DNA from 4 places in the Glutamicibacter sp. JL.03c genome. Region 1 is predicted to be linked to each of the others. Evidence: riboswitches for the same ligand, from Rfam matches in the RefSeq annotation. Region 1 holds a riboswitch; each other region holds the start of a gene.

The links. A riboswitch is a leader RNA that binds a small molecule or an ion and turns the genes downstream of it on or off. The one in region 1 is predicted to bind thiamine pyrophosphate.
Region 2: it holds a riboswitch for thiamine pyrophosphate, as region 1 does, so the genes downstream of both, OF385_RS12140 (ECF transporter S component) here and OF385_RS01690 (3-oxoacyl-ACP reductase) in region 1, are expected to answer to the same signal.
Region 3: it holds a riboswitch for thiamine pyrophosphate, as region 1 does, so the genes downstream of both, thiC (phosphomethylpyrimidine synthase ThiC) here and OF385_RS01690 (3-oxoacyl-ACP reductase) in region 1, are expected to answer to the same signal.
Region 4: it holds a riboswitch for thiamine pyrophosphate, as region 1 does, so the genes downstream of both, thiO (glycine oxidase ThiO) here and OF385_RS01690 (3-oxoacyl-ACP reductase) in region 1, are expected to answer to the same signal.

Annotation. Positions count from the first base shown of each region.
Region 1 covers NZ_CP107575.1:360,248-363,687, reverse strand. The annotation lists gene fepB (Fe2+-enterobactin ABC transporter substrate-binding protein) at 1-481, shown strand, start outside; gene OF385_RS01695 (LLM class flavin-dependent oxidoreductase) at 478-1,806, opposite strand; gene OF385_RS01690 (3-oxoacyl-ACP reductase) at 1,803-2,603, opposite strand; TPP riboswitch at 2,687-2,780, opposite strand; gene OF385_RS01685 (hypothetical protein) at 2,804-3,424, opposite strand.
Region 2 covers NZ_CP107575.1:2,621,074-2,624,513, reverse strand. The annotation lists gene OF385_RS12165 (Na+/H+ antiporter subunit D) at 1-510, shown strand, start outside; gene OF385_RS12160 (Na+/H+ antiporter subunit E) at 519-1,151, shown strand; gene OF385_RS12155 (monovalent cation/H+ antiporter complex subunit F) at 1,148-1,414, shown strand; gene mnhG (monovalent cation/H(+) antiporter subunit G) at 1,414-1,818, shown strand; gene OF385_RS12145 (DUF4235 domain-containing protein) at 1,871-2,122, opposite strand; TPP riboswitch at 2,196-2,319, shown strand; gene OF385_RS12140 (ECF transporter S component) at 2,384-3,004, shown strand; gene OF385_RS12135 (ATP-binding cassette domain-containing protein) at 3,001-3,440, shown strand, end outside.
Region 3 covers NZ_CP107575.1:2,467,912-2,471,351, forward strand. The annotation lists gene OF385_RS11425 (helix-turn-helix domain-containing protein) at 1-243, opposite strand, end outside; gene OF385_RS11430 (GTP pyrophosphokinase family protein) at 474-1,196, shown strand; tRNA gene OF385_RS11435 (tRNA-Met) at 1,320-1,393, opposite strand; tRNA gene OF385_RS11440 (tRNA-Thr) at 1,441-1,512, opposite strand; tRNA gene OF385_RS11445 (tRNA-Thr) at 2,032-2,103, shown strand; TPP riboswitch at 2,280-2,389, shown strand; gene thiC (phosphomethylpyrimidine synthase ThiC) at 2,385-3,440, shown strand, end outside.
Region 4 covers NZ_CP107575.1:2,286,028-2,289,467, reverse strand. The annotation lists gene OF385_RS10525 (mechanosensitive ion channel) at 1-627, shown strand, start outside; gene OF385_RS10520 (GNAT family N-acetyltransferase) at 716-1,657, opposite strand; TPP riboswitch at 1,759-1,863, shown strand; gene thiO (glycine oxidase ThiO) at 1,861-2,985, shown strand; gene thiS (sulfur carrier protein ThiS) at 2,982-3,227, shown strand; gene OF385_RS10505 (thiazole synthase) at 3,230-3,440, shown strand, end outside.

The sequences.
Region 1 (3,440 bases):
CGCATCAACCCGAAATAACGAGATCATCAAGCAACGTTTTGCCAGCCTCAAGGAATCGTTAGCGATCCCATCTGGCACCACCGCGTCGATTCTTTCCTATCATCAGGGAAATATCTCTCCGGTGGCGCAGAGCACCGGTCCTCATGCGCAGCTATTCGAGGCACTCGGTTTCACCGTGGTGGATCCTCCGGAAGAATTTGATACTTCCACTCAGGAACGCGAGGATTTCTCCTTCACCAGTTATGACGGTCTAGCGAAGTCGCTTTCCGGAGATGCAACGTTCCTGCTATCCTCCGACCCGGAAATCTTGCAGCAGTTCTCCTCCGATGAAACCCTGGCGCATATACCTTCCATCCGCCAGGGAAACGTCTTTGCCCTTCAAGAATCATTCCTCATGGATTTCTATTCGGCACAGGAAATCCTGGATTACTTCGACAGTGATTACCCCGGGCTGAAGCCCGAAACTCAAACCCAGGATTAGCTGCACTCAAGTATCGCTGTTTGCGGGACACCCAACCCAAGATTTCCGCGCAGGGTCGCTGACTCGTAGCTGGTACGGAATCTGCCGCGTCGCTGCAGCTCCGGAATGACCAGCTCGACAAAGTCCTCTAACGCACCCGGCAGCGACGGAGGCATCAAGTTGAACCCATCCGCGGCGCCTTCATCGAGCCAGCGCTCTATCTCATCCGCAATCATTTCCGGTGTTCCCACCATCGTGCAGTGCCCGCCGCCAGCGGCCAGCAGGCCAAGCAGTTCACGGACCGTCGGCTGATGCAGCTCTATGAGGCGCAAAATGGTGGTGTACCTACCCGCCGGTCCGGTGAACTCTTCCAGGGGCGGCAGCTTCGGAACGGGCTGGTCCAATGGCCATGAGCTGGTGTCCTGCTGCAAAAATACACCCAGTTGGCGCAGTGCATCCTCGGTGGGCAGCAACTCGTTGAGCGTGCGCTGTTTAGCTTGGGCTTCTTCCAGCGTGCGCCCCACGTAGGTAACCAATCCCGGCATGATCAGGGCTCGGTTCTCCGTTCCTCGCAGGTCCTTGGTGCGGCGCGAAATATCGCGGGCGAATTCGGCTGCCATGCCGCGGTCGGCCGCTACCGAGTAGATCGCTTCGGCATGGGCGGCGGCTAGTTCACGTCCGGCGGGCGAGGATCCTGCTTGGAAGAGGACCGGTTCGCCATATTGGGAGTTGGGCATATTCAACGGACCCCGCACCGCAAAGTGCTCCCCTTCGTGATTGATTTCCTGGAGCAGGGATGCATCGGTGAAGTTCCCCTCCCTGTCAATCCGGACCGCTTGCTGGGGGTAGGAACCCCAGAGCTTGTGCAGAACATCAATGAATTCACCGGCCCTGGCATATCGTTGCGCGTGCGCGGGCAGTTCGCCGAGCGAGTGGTTCTGCGCTTCAGTGTCCCACATGCTGGTCACCACGTTGATGCCGGCACGCCCCTGCGAGAGATGCTGCAAGCTGCCTAGCATGCGAGCAGCATGGAACGGCGAGTAGAAGCTGGCGGAGATGGTGCACACCAGTCCGATGTTCGTGGTGCATTGGCTGATGGCAGATAGCAGTGTCACCGGTTCGAAGAACCAGGTGGGGCCAGCCTGCGCGGCACTGGATGACACCGCTTGCCCATCGGCGAAGAACACCGCATCGAGCAGTCCCTTTTCGGCCAGTTGCGCCAGCTGGATGTAGTACTGCGTTTCCGAAAGCTGCTCGGCGGCCGAGTCCACGGCCCGCCAGGCTGCTTGGTGATGGCCGGCGCCATAAAGGAACAAGTTCAGGTGCACTTGTTTCTTCTGGCTCATCCTTTCACCAGCCCGCCGTCAACGATGAGGTTTTGGCCGGTCACTCCGCGAGAATGCGGCGAGGCGAAGAACAGCACGGCATCAGCCAGTTCTTCAGGCGAAGTGACCCGCCGCAATGGTGTTCCAGCGGCGATCAGGTCGAATACTGCCTCGGGCGTCGCAGCGGAGGCGTCCGTGGTGCGCAAAAGTCCGCCGGAGACCATGTTGACGTTGATCCCTTCGGGGCCGAGATCATCGGCGAAGGTACGGGTCAAGGACAAGAGGGCAGCCTTGGTGGCGGTGTAGTCATGGTACGGCACCACGGGGTGCTGGAACAGATTGGTGCCGATGTTGATGATGCGTCCAAAACAGGCTTCACGCATCCCCGGAAGTACTGCTTGGATAGCTGCAACAGGGGCTAGCACCGATCCGGCAAACTGGGCGCTCAGTTCTGCCGCTGAAATCGCTTCCGCCCTTGAACGCGCGTCGCCGTTGAAAGAGAAATCCACCAAGGCGTTGTTCACCAGCGTCGAGACCGGACGCCCGAAGTGGTTTCTGATCTGGGCCGTCATCGATTGCAGTGCGTCTTGGTCGCGAACGTCGGCGCGGATGGCAACGGCGGTGTCCGGGTAGAGCGCGACGAGCTCTTCAGCAGCCTGTGCCGAAGAGCGGTAATTAATTGCGACTTTCGCGCCCGCTTCGAGGAACGCCCTGCTGATGGATGCGCCAAGTCCTCGCGCCCCGCCGGTGACCAGAATGACCTGATCTTCGAGTGGAAGGGCAACTGTGTGTGCTGACGTTCGGGTATCCGTGCTCATCGTGCTTGAACTCCTTGACGGCGTCTTGGGCGAACGGAACCTGGCCAAGGACGCGAACGGTTCAACCTACAGGGTGCACACATGCGCTGAATCTAGGACATTCCCTTCGCCAGTACTAACTGGATCAGGTTCAACGGGTTTTCTCTCAGCCGCCCTGCGGCACCCCGTGTCACTGCTCCCATTTGTAGCACATCCAAGTCCTAGCCGTAGAACATTACTTCATAGATCCCGCGAGTTTCGGGGGTAGGTTCTTGGACAATCCAAGCTTCCCCGCCCTGTGGAACGACGAACTCCATGCTTATTTCATTTGCCGGAATCGAGCACCGTAGTGACTTCTCGGCAACCACTTGTCCATCCTTTTGCGCAACAAGTCGAACGGCGCCGACCCCCTGGCACGCGAACTGTACCAGATTTTTCTGTCCAGCCGTGGTCTCGACGGTCAAATGATCGCCCAGAGCTTCCCCTTCTTCATTAGCGGAGTAAGTATTTGCTGAACCTGCTCCCGAGCTGAACCCATTCTTTTCAAGAAAATCGGATTCTAGTTCTTCACGTGATCCAGTCAGACCATCATGGTTCATGATCACGGCGCCAAAGCCGATCATCGGCGGGAAGAGATCGGTGATGTCATCAGAACCGTACTCCGCTTCCCCTGATGTTTCTTCCCCAACGCCCCCTGCCCTAGTGTCCGAAGTTGATTCTTTTGGAAGTTTCAATTGAGAAACCGGGGTGGTGCACGAGCACAGCCCAAAAATCAGAACTAGGACCAGCGGCAGTTTCCGCTTCACAGGCACTCCAATATGGCTGAGGATGAACTTTATCATTGACCTTATGTTAGGA
Region 2 (3,440 bases), 1.3 Mb from region 1:
GCCAAGCTCTCGCCGGCCCTGTCGCTGCTCTTCTTCATCCCGGCCATCAACCTGGGCGGCATCCCTCCGTTTTCCGGATTCCTCGGGAAGTTCGGCTTGCTCCATGCCGCGGTGCAGGATGCGGATCCGCTGACCTGGGCTGTGGTGGGCGCTGGCTTGCTGACCAGCCTGCTGACGCTGCTGGCGATCATTCGCGTGTGGGCCCGCATCTTCTGGCGTCGCGCCGCTGATGCCGAGGTGCCCAACCAGGAACTGGTGGATGAAGCAGCCGCGGTAGCGGCCGAAACTGCCGCCGGAGGGGCGCAGAACCCTGCCCTGGGCTTGAAGCTCGCGCGGGAATTGGAGGCGAAGTCCTTGCCGTGGGGCATGCGCTACGCCACCGGGTCGCTGGTTGCCGCAGGCATTGCGCTGACCATTTTCGCCGGGCCGATTTTCGATTTCTGTGAACGAGTCGCCGCGGAGCTGATCGCCCGTGAAGCGTACATCACCGCGATCTTGCCACTTGGATAGGGGGGACGATGCCGACTAAGAATTTGAAACCCGGCGACCAGCGTATTGATGACGCGCTGGATACCTCTGGCGTGCGCCACCGGGCGACACTCAAGCAGGAATGGCCGCTGCTGGCCCTGCTGCTTTTCGTGTGGTGCGCCCTGTGGCAGGACTTCTCGCCGGCGAACCTGATCTTCGGCGCGATCATCGCGCTGCTGATCGTCACGCTCTTCCCGCTGCCGCCGGTGGTGCTTTCGGGGCGCATGAACCTCTGGTACTGCCTGCAGCTGTTCATCTGGTTTATTGGCCAGGTGTTCGTGGCCAGCTTCGAAGTGGCCAAGCTGGCGGTATTCCGCGGGAAAAGGACCCGCAGCGGCGTGATCGCGGTTCCGTTGCGCACCGACTCGGATCTGATCGTGACCACGGTCGGCCATGTGCTGACCTTGATCCCGGGGTCCTTCGTCATAGACGTGGATCGCAGCTCCTCCACCTTGTACCTGCACTACATCAACATCGAGTCGCAGCAGGATATGGACCGCGCCCGCGAGGCGGTGCGTGACATCGAACGCCGCATGATCATGGCGATCGGCAGCCGTGATGAATTCGATGCGATCAAGCACGAATGCGGACCCAACCTGATGCGAATGAGGGGCAAAAAATGATGGAAATCGTGATGTGGATTTGCGGCATCATGCTCGGCCTGGCCACCCTTGCTTGTGTCATCCGCGTAGCCAAGGGGCCCTCGATCCTGGATCGCGTGCTGGCCCTGGACGTGATGCTGCTGATCATCTCCGCGGCCCTGTGCCTGGAGATGGCCTTCAACCGGCACACCGACTATTTGCTGTTCGTCATCGCCGCCTGCACTCTGGGCTTCATCGGCTCGGTCACCGTTTCGCGCTACGTTTCCGATCAGAGGAATGCCTGATGGAGATGTTCTTGGATATTCTCGTCGCGGTGCTGCTGATCCTGGGCTGCCTGATGTCGCTGATCGCCGGGATCGGCCTGCTCACCTTCCCCGACATGCTCACCCGCATGCACGCGGCCACAAAACCGCAGGTCCTTGGATTCCTGCTGATCTTCGCCGGGCTCGCGATCCACCTGCGCAGCTGGGCAGTGGTGCCGCTGCTCCTCCTGGCCTGGGGCATGCAGCTTCTGACCGCACCGGTATCGGCGCACATGATCGGTCGTTCGGGCTACCGCACCAAGCACGCGGCCAAGGACTCGCTCTACGCAGATGAGCTCAAGCAGGTCGTTGACAAGGTCGGCAGCACTCCGGGCACCGGCGCCATCGACATCTCGTCGAAGGAAGCGGAGAAAGCCGAAGACTAGAGAGCAGAAAGGCGGCGTCCCACCCATGGTGGGACGCCGCCTTTCTCGAGAACTACTTGCTGAAACGCGCGACGACCTTGTTGGTGCCACGGTCTGCCAGCACCTGGATGGTGGCGGCAACAATGGATGAGAAGATCGCAAATCCCAGAGCCTGGCGCAATGAGGCCTCAGCCGCTTCTTCGCTGCCCTTGCGAGGAGCCTTGTTTCCGGTAAAACCCTTCCACAGCTGATCAACCAGCTTGCTGCCGACAAAACCGGCGCCGATAGAAATACCTGTGGTGGCAAGTTTCTGCACTGTATTCATTTTGCCCTCGCTTCAATGTCGCGACTTATCGTTCCTCTGCCCAGCATACCTGCGGTATGGTAGGTGGGCAGTAATTTTCCGACAGGGGAGCGTCAGACTTCGAAGCTGGAGTCGCAAGACGCTGAGAGTGCGATAGATCGCAGACCCTCGAACCTGCTCCGGCTAGTACCGGCGAAGGAAGTCGAGCATCTCGGATGCGGACGTGGGCGCAGCGCGCCTTCAGCCCGTACATCTCCCCTCCTTGATATAGGAGGACCAACAATGAATCCAGCAGCAGCAAAGCCCCGCCAGGGCTGGCGCGTCGTCGACATCGTCACCGCATCGGTGATCGCCGTCGCCTCGGGCGTCATTTTCTGGGCCTGGAGCGCAGGCTACGGGCTGTTCTCCCTGGCTTTCGCAGCATTCCCGCCAGCAGCCGCACTGTTGACCGGTGTCTGGCTGTTCCCTGCAGTGCTCGGCGCGCTGATCATCCGCAAGCCGGGTGCTGCGCTGTACTGCGAACTGCTGGCCGCGGTCATCGAAGCGCTGCTCGGATCCCACTACGGGCTCACCGTGCTGATCTCCGGACTGGTCCAGGGACTGGGCGCGGAACTGGTCTTCGCGGCCTTCCGCTACCGCAAGTGGAATCTGGGTGTTTCACTGCTCGCTGGCCTGTTCTCCGGATTGTTCGCCGGTGTGTCCGAGGCCTACATCCTGGCGTACTACGTTGAATACACCCCGGCGCTGAAGCTCTTCCATGTGGTTGCCACCGGCGTCTCCGGCCTGGTTGTTGCCGGCCTGCTCTCATGGCTGGCCACTCGCGGCTTGGCGAAGACCGGCGCCCTGGGCGCCCTGGCCAGCCGCCGCGCGCATCTGGAAACCGGAAAACTGGCCGCAAAATGAGTTCGGTGGCCAATACCGGTGCCGCTTCTGCCACCCGCCGGGGCACCGAGATCATAGCCCGCGGATTCGGCTGGCACCACGCCGAACGCGACAAGCCAGCCATCGCGTCACTGGATCTGGAAATCCCCGCGGGTCAAAAGGTCCTGCTGGTCGGTCCTTCCGGGGCCGGCAAGTCGACCTTGTTGCATGCCCTGGCGGGCCTGCTGGAAGCCGATGACTCCCAGCAGTCCACCGGGCAGCTGCTGATCGACGGATCCGATGCCTTCGCCCGGGAGCATCCCGTCGGCCTGATGCAGCAGGATCCGGAAACCCAAGTGGTGCAAAGCCGGGTGGCCGACGATGTGGCCTTTGGCGCCGAGAACCTGGCGGTGGATCCGGCGATCATCCGCCAGCGCATTCCCGAGGCGCTCGACGCGGTCGGCTTGGGCATGCTGCC
Region 3 (3,440 bases), 1.5 Mb from region 1:
GGCAGCCCCCTCGTGCAAAACACCTGCAGGCATCCAGACTCCTAGCACCGGGGTGATGGTCCACGTCTTCGGGCCAACGCTGACCGACGAGACTCCCTGCTGGTTCCAGAGCAGCTCATGCGTCGGATGGGAATGTGATGGCCAGCAGGTGTCCACCTGAACGCGCTCCTGAAAAAATCCGATGACAAATGGAACGTCAATCGCGCCGGCTGCATAGGTCGGCAGCATCCGCTCTTCAATCATGTCCCGCACTCCTTTTCGCAAATCACCACGTCCACCCGATAGATTCACGACTTCTTCTAGCTTAATTCTTAGACGGATGACCTACGCTAAAACTATAGAGCGTTCATGTCTGTTGACTTCGCCCCAACCTGTAGAGGTGATTTAGGATTTCCACTCCATATCCAGAGGAAAATAGCGGCGTCATCCCGCTGCCTTCTACGGCAAATCTAAGCTCTGGCGAACTACAAGAAATGTCTCAAGCATTCCGGCTTCAGTTCCAGCGTTTCATGATGGAATACCAATTTGCCGTCGACGAGGTACTCACCAAGGTTTCCATTCTTCGTGAAGAGTTCCTCTACCTGCACAAGTACAACCCCATTGAGCACATCACCTCCAGGGTGAAAACGCCTGAGAGCATCATGCGCAAAGTGAGCCAGAGGAATATCCATCCCTCGCTCACGGCAATCCGCGAAAACATCAGCGACATTGCCGGCGTCCGCATCACTTGCAGCTTCGTGAAAGACATCTACAAGGTACTCAATACCTTGACGGCGCAAAATGACATCCGCGTCATCCAGATCAAGGACTATATAAAGAACCCCAAGCCCAGCGGATACAAGAGCGTGCACGCCATCGTTGAAATCCCCGTCTTCCTCTCCGACGGGCCGATCGATGTCGTCGTCGAGCTGCAGATCAGAACGATCGCCCAGGATTTCTGGGCCAGCCTGGAGCACAAGATTTTCTACAAATACGATGGTGAAGTACCAGCGCATTTGGCTACAGAACTCGCCGACGCCGCGGCCGTGGCCACGAAGCTTGATATGCAGATGCAGCGGCTGCACACAGAAGTTCATGGCCATGATGCCAACAGCGAGAAACCCGAGGGCCAAGAAGTGGATTCTGACGTAATCCAAGGTCTGTTGATGCTCGCCAAGGAAGCCTCGACAAGCAAGGAACAGGGCGAGAAAGAGTAGCTGCACCCTGAACGATGAAATGCCTCCGGCTGCAAATTTGATGCGCTCGGAGGCATTTCAATTTTCAGAAGTTCCGGGGACGAGAAAGCCCCGGAATCCAACAGGATTCCGGGGCTAAATCTGTAGCGGCGCCGGGACTCGATCCCGGGACCTCACGATTATGAGTCGTGCGCTCTAACCAGCTGAGCTACGCCGCCACAAGTGAGAAGCAATCCAGTAGAAGCCAAGAAGGCTTCTCACTCAGAGCCCCCTGCCGGAATCGATCCGGCGACCTCGTTCTTACCAAGAACGCGCTCTACCACTGAGCTAAGGGGGCAACGAGTAAATACTCTACACGGATTCTCGTGCAAACAAAAATCGAGATCTTGCTGTCCAACGACGGCTTGAATCGCGAATAATTACTAGTCAGAACGAGCTTTACCAAACCCTCTGGTTCAGGCGGGACGATCCTTGGCACAAAAGTGCTTGGGTGACGATGCTCACTGAGCGGAATTTGGTGGCCAATCCCAGATAACAGCCAGCCGGATACGCCGTTCATTCCTCCAGCGAATCCATACCTGAAACCTCGCGTTCCCAAGCCAGGTAGTGTCGACCAATGGAGCCGCGCGATAAATCCAATGCGCCTGGCCAATAAATCTCTTGTCGCCGTATTCCATCGTTGGCTGATCGGAAATCGAGAGCCTTTCGTCGCGATTATTCCGACCATCATGAACATCCGGATGGCGCTTGGCATATAGCCTTCATTCATGACTTGAGTAGGACTCTTGTGACCTCAACTACAAATGCGTTCAGGATTTTGCAAACACCAAAAACCTGTGTAGAGTATTTACTCGTTGCCCCCTTAGCTCAGTGGTAGAGCGCGTTCTTGGTAAGAACGAGGTCGCCGGATCGATTCCGGCAGGGGGCTCGAAATAAGAGAGACAATCTGGATCCAGATTGTCTCTCTTTTCGTTCTCCGCGAACTTTATTTCTGGCTCGAAACGGGCCAATTTTTCTTCGTTCTTTTACCGGTTCCCTTCATCGCGTTGCAGTCACGATGTGGACTCTGGTTGCCTCCACCAGAAATTTTCGTGCTAGTGTCATCTGCGACCACACGGGAGCCCCATGGCAGGGGCTGAGATCGGACTGCAGCTGTCCGCGACCGTTGAACCTGTCCGGGTAATGCCGGCGAAGGAAGTGAGTTTCTCAATGGAACAATTTGAACAGCATTCCGCCCACTCTCTCGCGTTTCGCGAAGCCGATGGGATTTCAGTTCCGGTTACGCAGATCAAGCTTGCGGACTCCCCCAATGGCCAGCCCAACGAGCCAGTGGTTGTGTATCGCACCAGCGGGCCGGGAAGCGAACCAACGCAAGGACTGACACCGTTTCGGGAATCCTGGATTCTTGAGCGTGGAGACGTGCAGAGATATGCGGGGCGCGCACGGAACCTGCATGACGATGGCCGTTCAGCGGTCCGACGGGGCACCGCAAGCGAAGAGTGGGCAGGACGCTCCGCTCCCCCGCTCAAGGCCGCTGACGGGGCAACGGTGACGCAAATGCACTACGCTCGCGCCGGGATCATCACCCCGGAAATGCGTTACGTTGCCCTGCGCGAGGACTGCGATATCGAACTGGTGCGCAGCGAACTTGCCGCCGGACGAGCGATCATCCCCTCGAATATCAACCATCCTGAATCCGAACCGATGATCATCGGCAAAGCATTCTTGGTGAAGATCAACGCGAATATCGGCAATTCCGCCGTGACCAGCTCCATTGCAGAAGAAGTCTCCAAATTGCAGTGGGCCACCAAATGGGGCGCAGACACTGTGATGGACCTATCGACCGGCGATGACATCCACACCACCCGTGAATGGATCATTCGAAATTCGCCGGTCCCCATCGGCACCGTGCCGATCTACCAGGCACTGGAAAAGGTCAATGGGGAAGCGAACGCCCTGACCTGGGAGATATTCCGCGACACCGTTATTGAGCAATGCGAGCAGGGCGTGGACTATATGACCATCCATGCCGGCGTGCTCTTGCGCTATGTCCCGCTGTCGGCGAACCGCGTCACCGGGATCGTTTCGCGCGGCGGGTCCATCATGGCAGGGTGGTGCCTGGCCCATCATGAAGAGAACTTCCTCTACACCCACTTTGACGAGCTCTGCGAGATCTTCGCCCAGTATGATGTCGCCTTCTCCTTGGGTGACGGGCTGCGTCCGGGCTCCATCGCCGATGCAAATGACGCCGCCCAGTTCGCTGAA
Region 4 (3,440 bases), 1.7 Mb from region 1:
CTGATCTTTACTGCGATCCCACAGGTCATCATGGCCCTGGTCCTGCTGGCGGTAGGTTTCCTGATCGCAAAGTTTGTCGGCCAGCTGTTGGAGTCCACCTTGCAGGGTGTTGGCACTGACCGCGTAGTTGCTGGCTGGGGCGTTGTCCCAGAAGGCAAGAGTGCATCGGGCATCATCGCCGGCATCGTGAAGATTGCAATCGTACTGTTCTTCGGTGTGATGGCTGCCCAGATGCTGAACTTCCCGGCAATCACCAACATCCTGAACGAGATTCTGGAACTGGGCGGCAAGATCCTCTTCGGTGCAGCAATAATTGCCGCCGGCTTCGTCGTGGCGAACGTCATCGGCAAGTTCATGGGTGACACTACAGCGTCGAAGATCATCCGCTACACCGCCATTGCACTGTTCGTGGCAATGGGCCTGAAGTACATGGGAATCGCTGACTCGATCATCAACATGGCCTTCGGCGCAATCGTCATCGGTGCAGCTCTTGCAGCCGCTCTCGCCTTCGGCCTTGGTGGTCGCGAAGCAGCGGCCCGTACCCTCGACAAGATCGATACCGACAAGCTGAGCTCCGACGGTCCGGATTCGGCACCGCCAGCACCGCCAACGTCACCAGGCATCTAACCATCCCGAACAGAACCTAAAAGGGACACAAAGACAGTCGCGGAATCCACCACGGATTCCGCGACTATTTTGCGTTCTGGATAAAGCATCACGCGAGCTGTAATGGCAAAGGCTGCACGTTGGAGGACGGATCTGTTTTCAGTCGGGCATAGGTATAAACGTCGATGCGTTCACCGTCGACAAGGAACTTGCCGCGCTCTATTCCCTCGGGCAGGAAACCGTTGCTCTCCGCCACATGCCGGGACCCGGGATTATTGGCCCGCAGGCCCAATTCCAGCCGGAATAGGCCCAGCTCGTCAAAAAGGTGATCAACCAAGGCCGCAACGGCCCTGGTCGCCAGTGACCGGCCGCGATATTCGTGATGCATCCAGTACCAGATCCATGCGTTGGCATTCGAGCGATCCACGGTACCGCATACCAGGCCCACTAATCGATCGTTGATCGTGATGGCCAGCGGGCATTGAACCTGGTCATTGCCCAGCAGGAAGTCTACGTAAGCCCGTGCTTTCGCAGGAGTATCAACGTCGCCCTGCCGCGCCATATCCGGGTGCGAGGTGAACGCCTCATGCACCGCGGCGGCGTCGGTGAACTTCAGCTTCCTGAGCACGCATACGTCGTCGCGGTCAGCCGACGGCGCAATCTCTGAACGTGCGTCAGTAGCTACCGGTTGGGCCATGAGGGTGCCTTGATGGAAGAGCATCTGCCATCGGCCTGCATCCCGAATCCATATGGAACTGCGCAATGCGGGGCGAGTCCCATCAGTGGCCCAGCGCAATTGGACCAGATCCTCTGCCAGGCGGACTGCCGACGGATCAACGACATGCAGTGCAGGAGCATCCGTATCTTCAACCGTGAGCAGGTTGATGGCTTCAGACCGGTCGAAGATTCGTCCGCTCGCGCCGATTTCGTAGAATTGCTCATGCAGGATGCCTTCCAGCCACGCTCCATCGTGGCGAAGCGAAGGGTCGAGCAGTTGCCGCTCCAGATCAACGACATCGCGGAACAGCGGGGAATCCGCCGATAAATTCATGGGATAGTCCTGTTTCTCCATGTCAGTTAGTACATCACAAAAGATGACGTCACTAAGTCAAGAACAGTTCGCTTTTAGGAGCTGCATCATGCTTATAATCGCAATTACTCCGCGGGAGCCTGACTCGACCAGGCTGAGAGGGCACTGAGCCGACCGCTACACCTGATGCGGGTCATGCCGCCGTAGGAAGGAATCGTGCCACCGTGCATGTCAATATTGTTGGCGCCGGAATCATCGGCCTCGCCACCGCCTTCGAGCTGAGCTCGCGCGGTCACAGCATCACCATCATCGATCCTGCTCCCGGCCAGGGTGCCAGCTACGCCGCAGCCGGAATGCTGGCACCGGCAGCGGAAACAGTGTGGGGCCAAGGCCCGTTGCACCAGCTGCTGGCCGCATCGAATGCCGGATATCCTCTGTTCGTTGATCGCATCGAAGCGGCCACCGGGGCGCGCCCGGACTACCTTAAAAGTTCCACACTCGTCATAGCCGCCGAACCCGCTGACCGCGAGGCCCTCCACGAGCTCGTCGAGTTGCAGTCATCGCTGGGACTTAGCGCCGAAAAACTCCTGCCAAGCCAGGCCAGATCCCTGGAGCCAGCCCTTGCCAGCAATATCGCCGGAGCGGTGCTGTGCGCCGAAGACCACCAGATCGATCCGCGCAGCGTGGTGCGCATCTTGCTCAAGCACTTCGGCCATCACGTGATCCGCGAACAAGCCGAAGAACTGCTCACCGACGAGTCAGGAACCAGCGCCGTGCGCACCTCGACGGGGCAGGTACTGGAAGCAGACCAAACCATCATCGCCACCGCCCTCGGAACCATCCAAGGGCTCAAAGGCCTTCCATTGCGTCCGGTATACGGCGACATCCTCAGGATCCAAGGTCCCGCGGGCTGCGCCATGCTCAACCGCATTGTGCGCGGCATTGTCCACCGGCGCAACGTCTACCTCGTCCCGCGCAAGGACGGAAGCCTGGTGCTGGGGGCCAGCGTCAGGGAAGACGGCAACCCGGAGGTCAACGTTGGCGCCATGTACACGCTCCTGGACGATGCACGCCGGCTCGTGCCGGGAATCAGCGACTGCACATTGAACGAAGTGATGGCCCGTCCAAGGCCAGCCACCGCCGATGACCGCCCGCTGATAGGGCGCCTGGACCCAGGGTTGGTGCTCTCCACCGGCTATTCGCGGCACGGCGTGCTGCTGAGCCCACTGGGTGCCGAACTGACCGCCGACCTCATCGAAAACAACACCACGCATCCCATGCTGGAAGACGTTGACCCCCAACGATTTGCAACCCATTCCTCAACTCTCGCACTGGAGCACCTCGGATGACCCCGATCAACATCACCTTCAACTCCCAGCAAGTCCGGCTCTCAGCAGGGACGAGCCTGCGTGAATTTGTCAGTTCGCAGATCGGCAAGGAACTGGACACCGAATCTCAAGCTGTTGACGGCAGCAAGCTCGGCGTGGCCGCCGCCGTCAATGGTGCGGTTGTCCCTCGCAGCAGCTGGAACAGCAAGGTGCTGGAAGACGGGCACAGCGTAGAACTCGTCACCGCAGCCCAAGGAGGCTAAAGATGGAATCGCAAGAAATCAACCGACTCGACGCGGACACCGACCCGTTCGTCGTCGCAGGGCGCACCCTGACTTCGAGACTGATCCTGGGCACCGGCGGGGCGACATCCCTGGCGACGCTGGAGAGCGCCCTGGCCGTTTCGGGCACCGAGCTGACCACCGTCGCCATTAGGCACTTTTCTGCTGCCGGGGCGGGGAACGTCTACGAGCTAC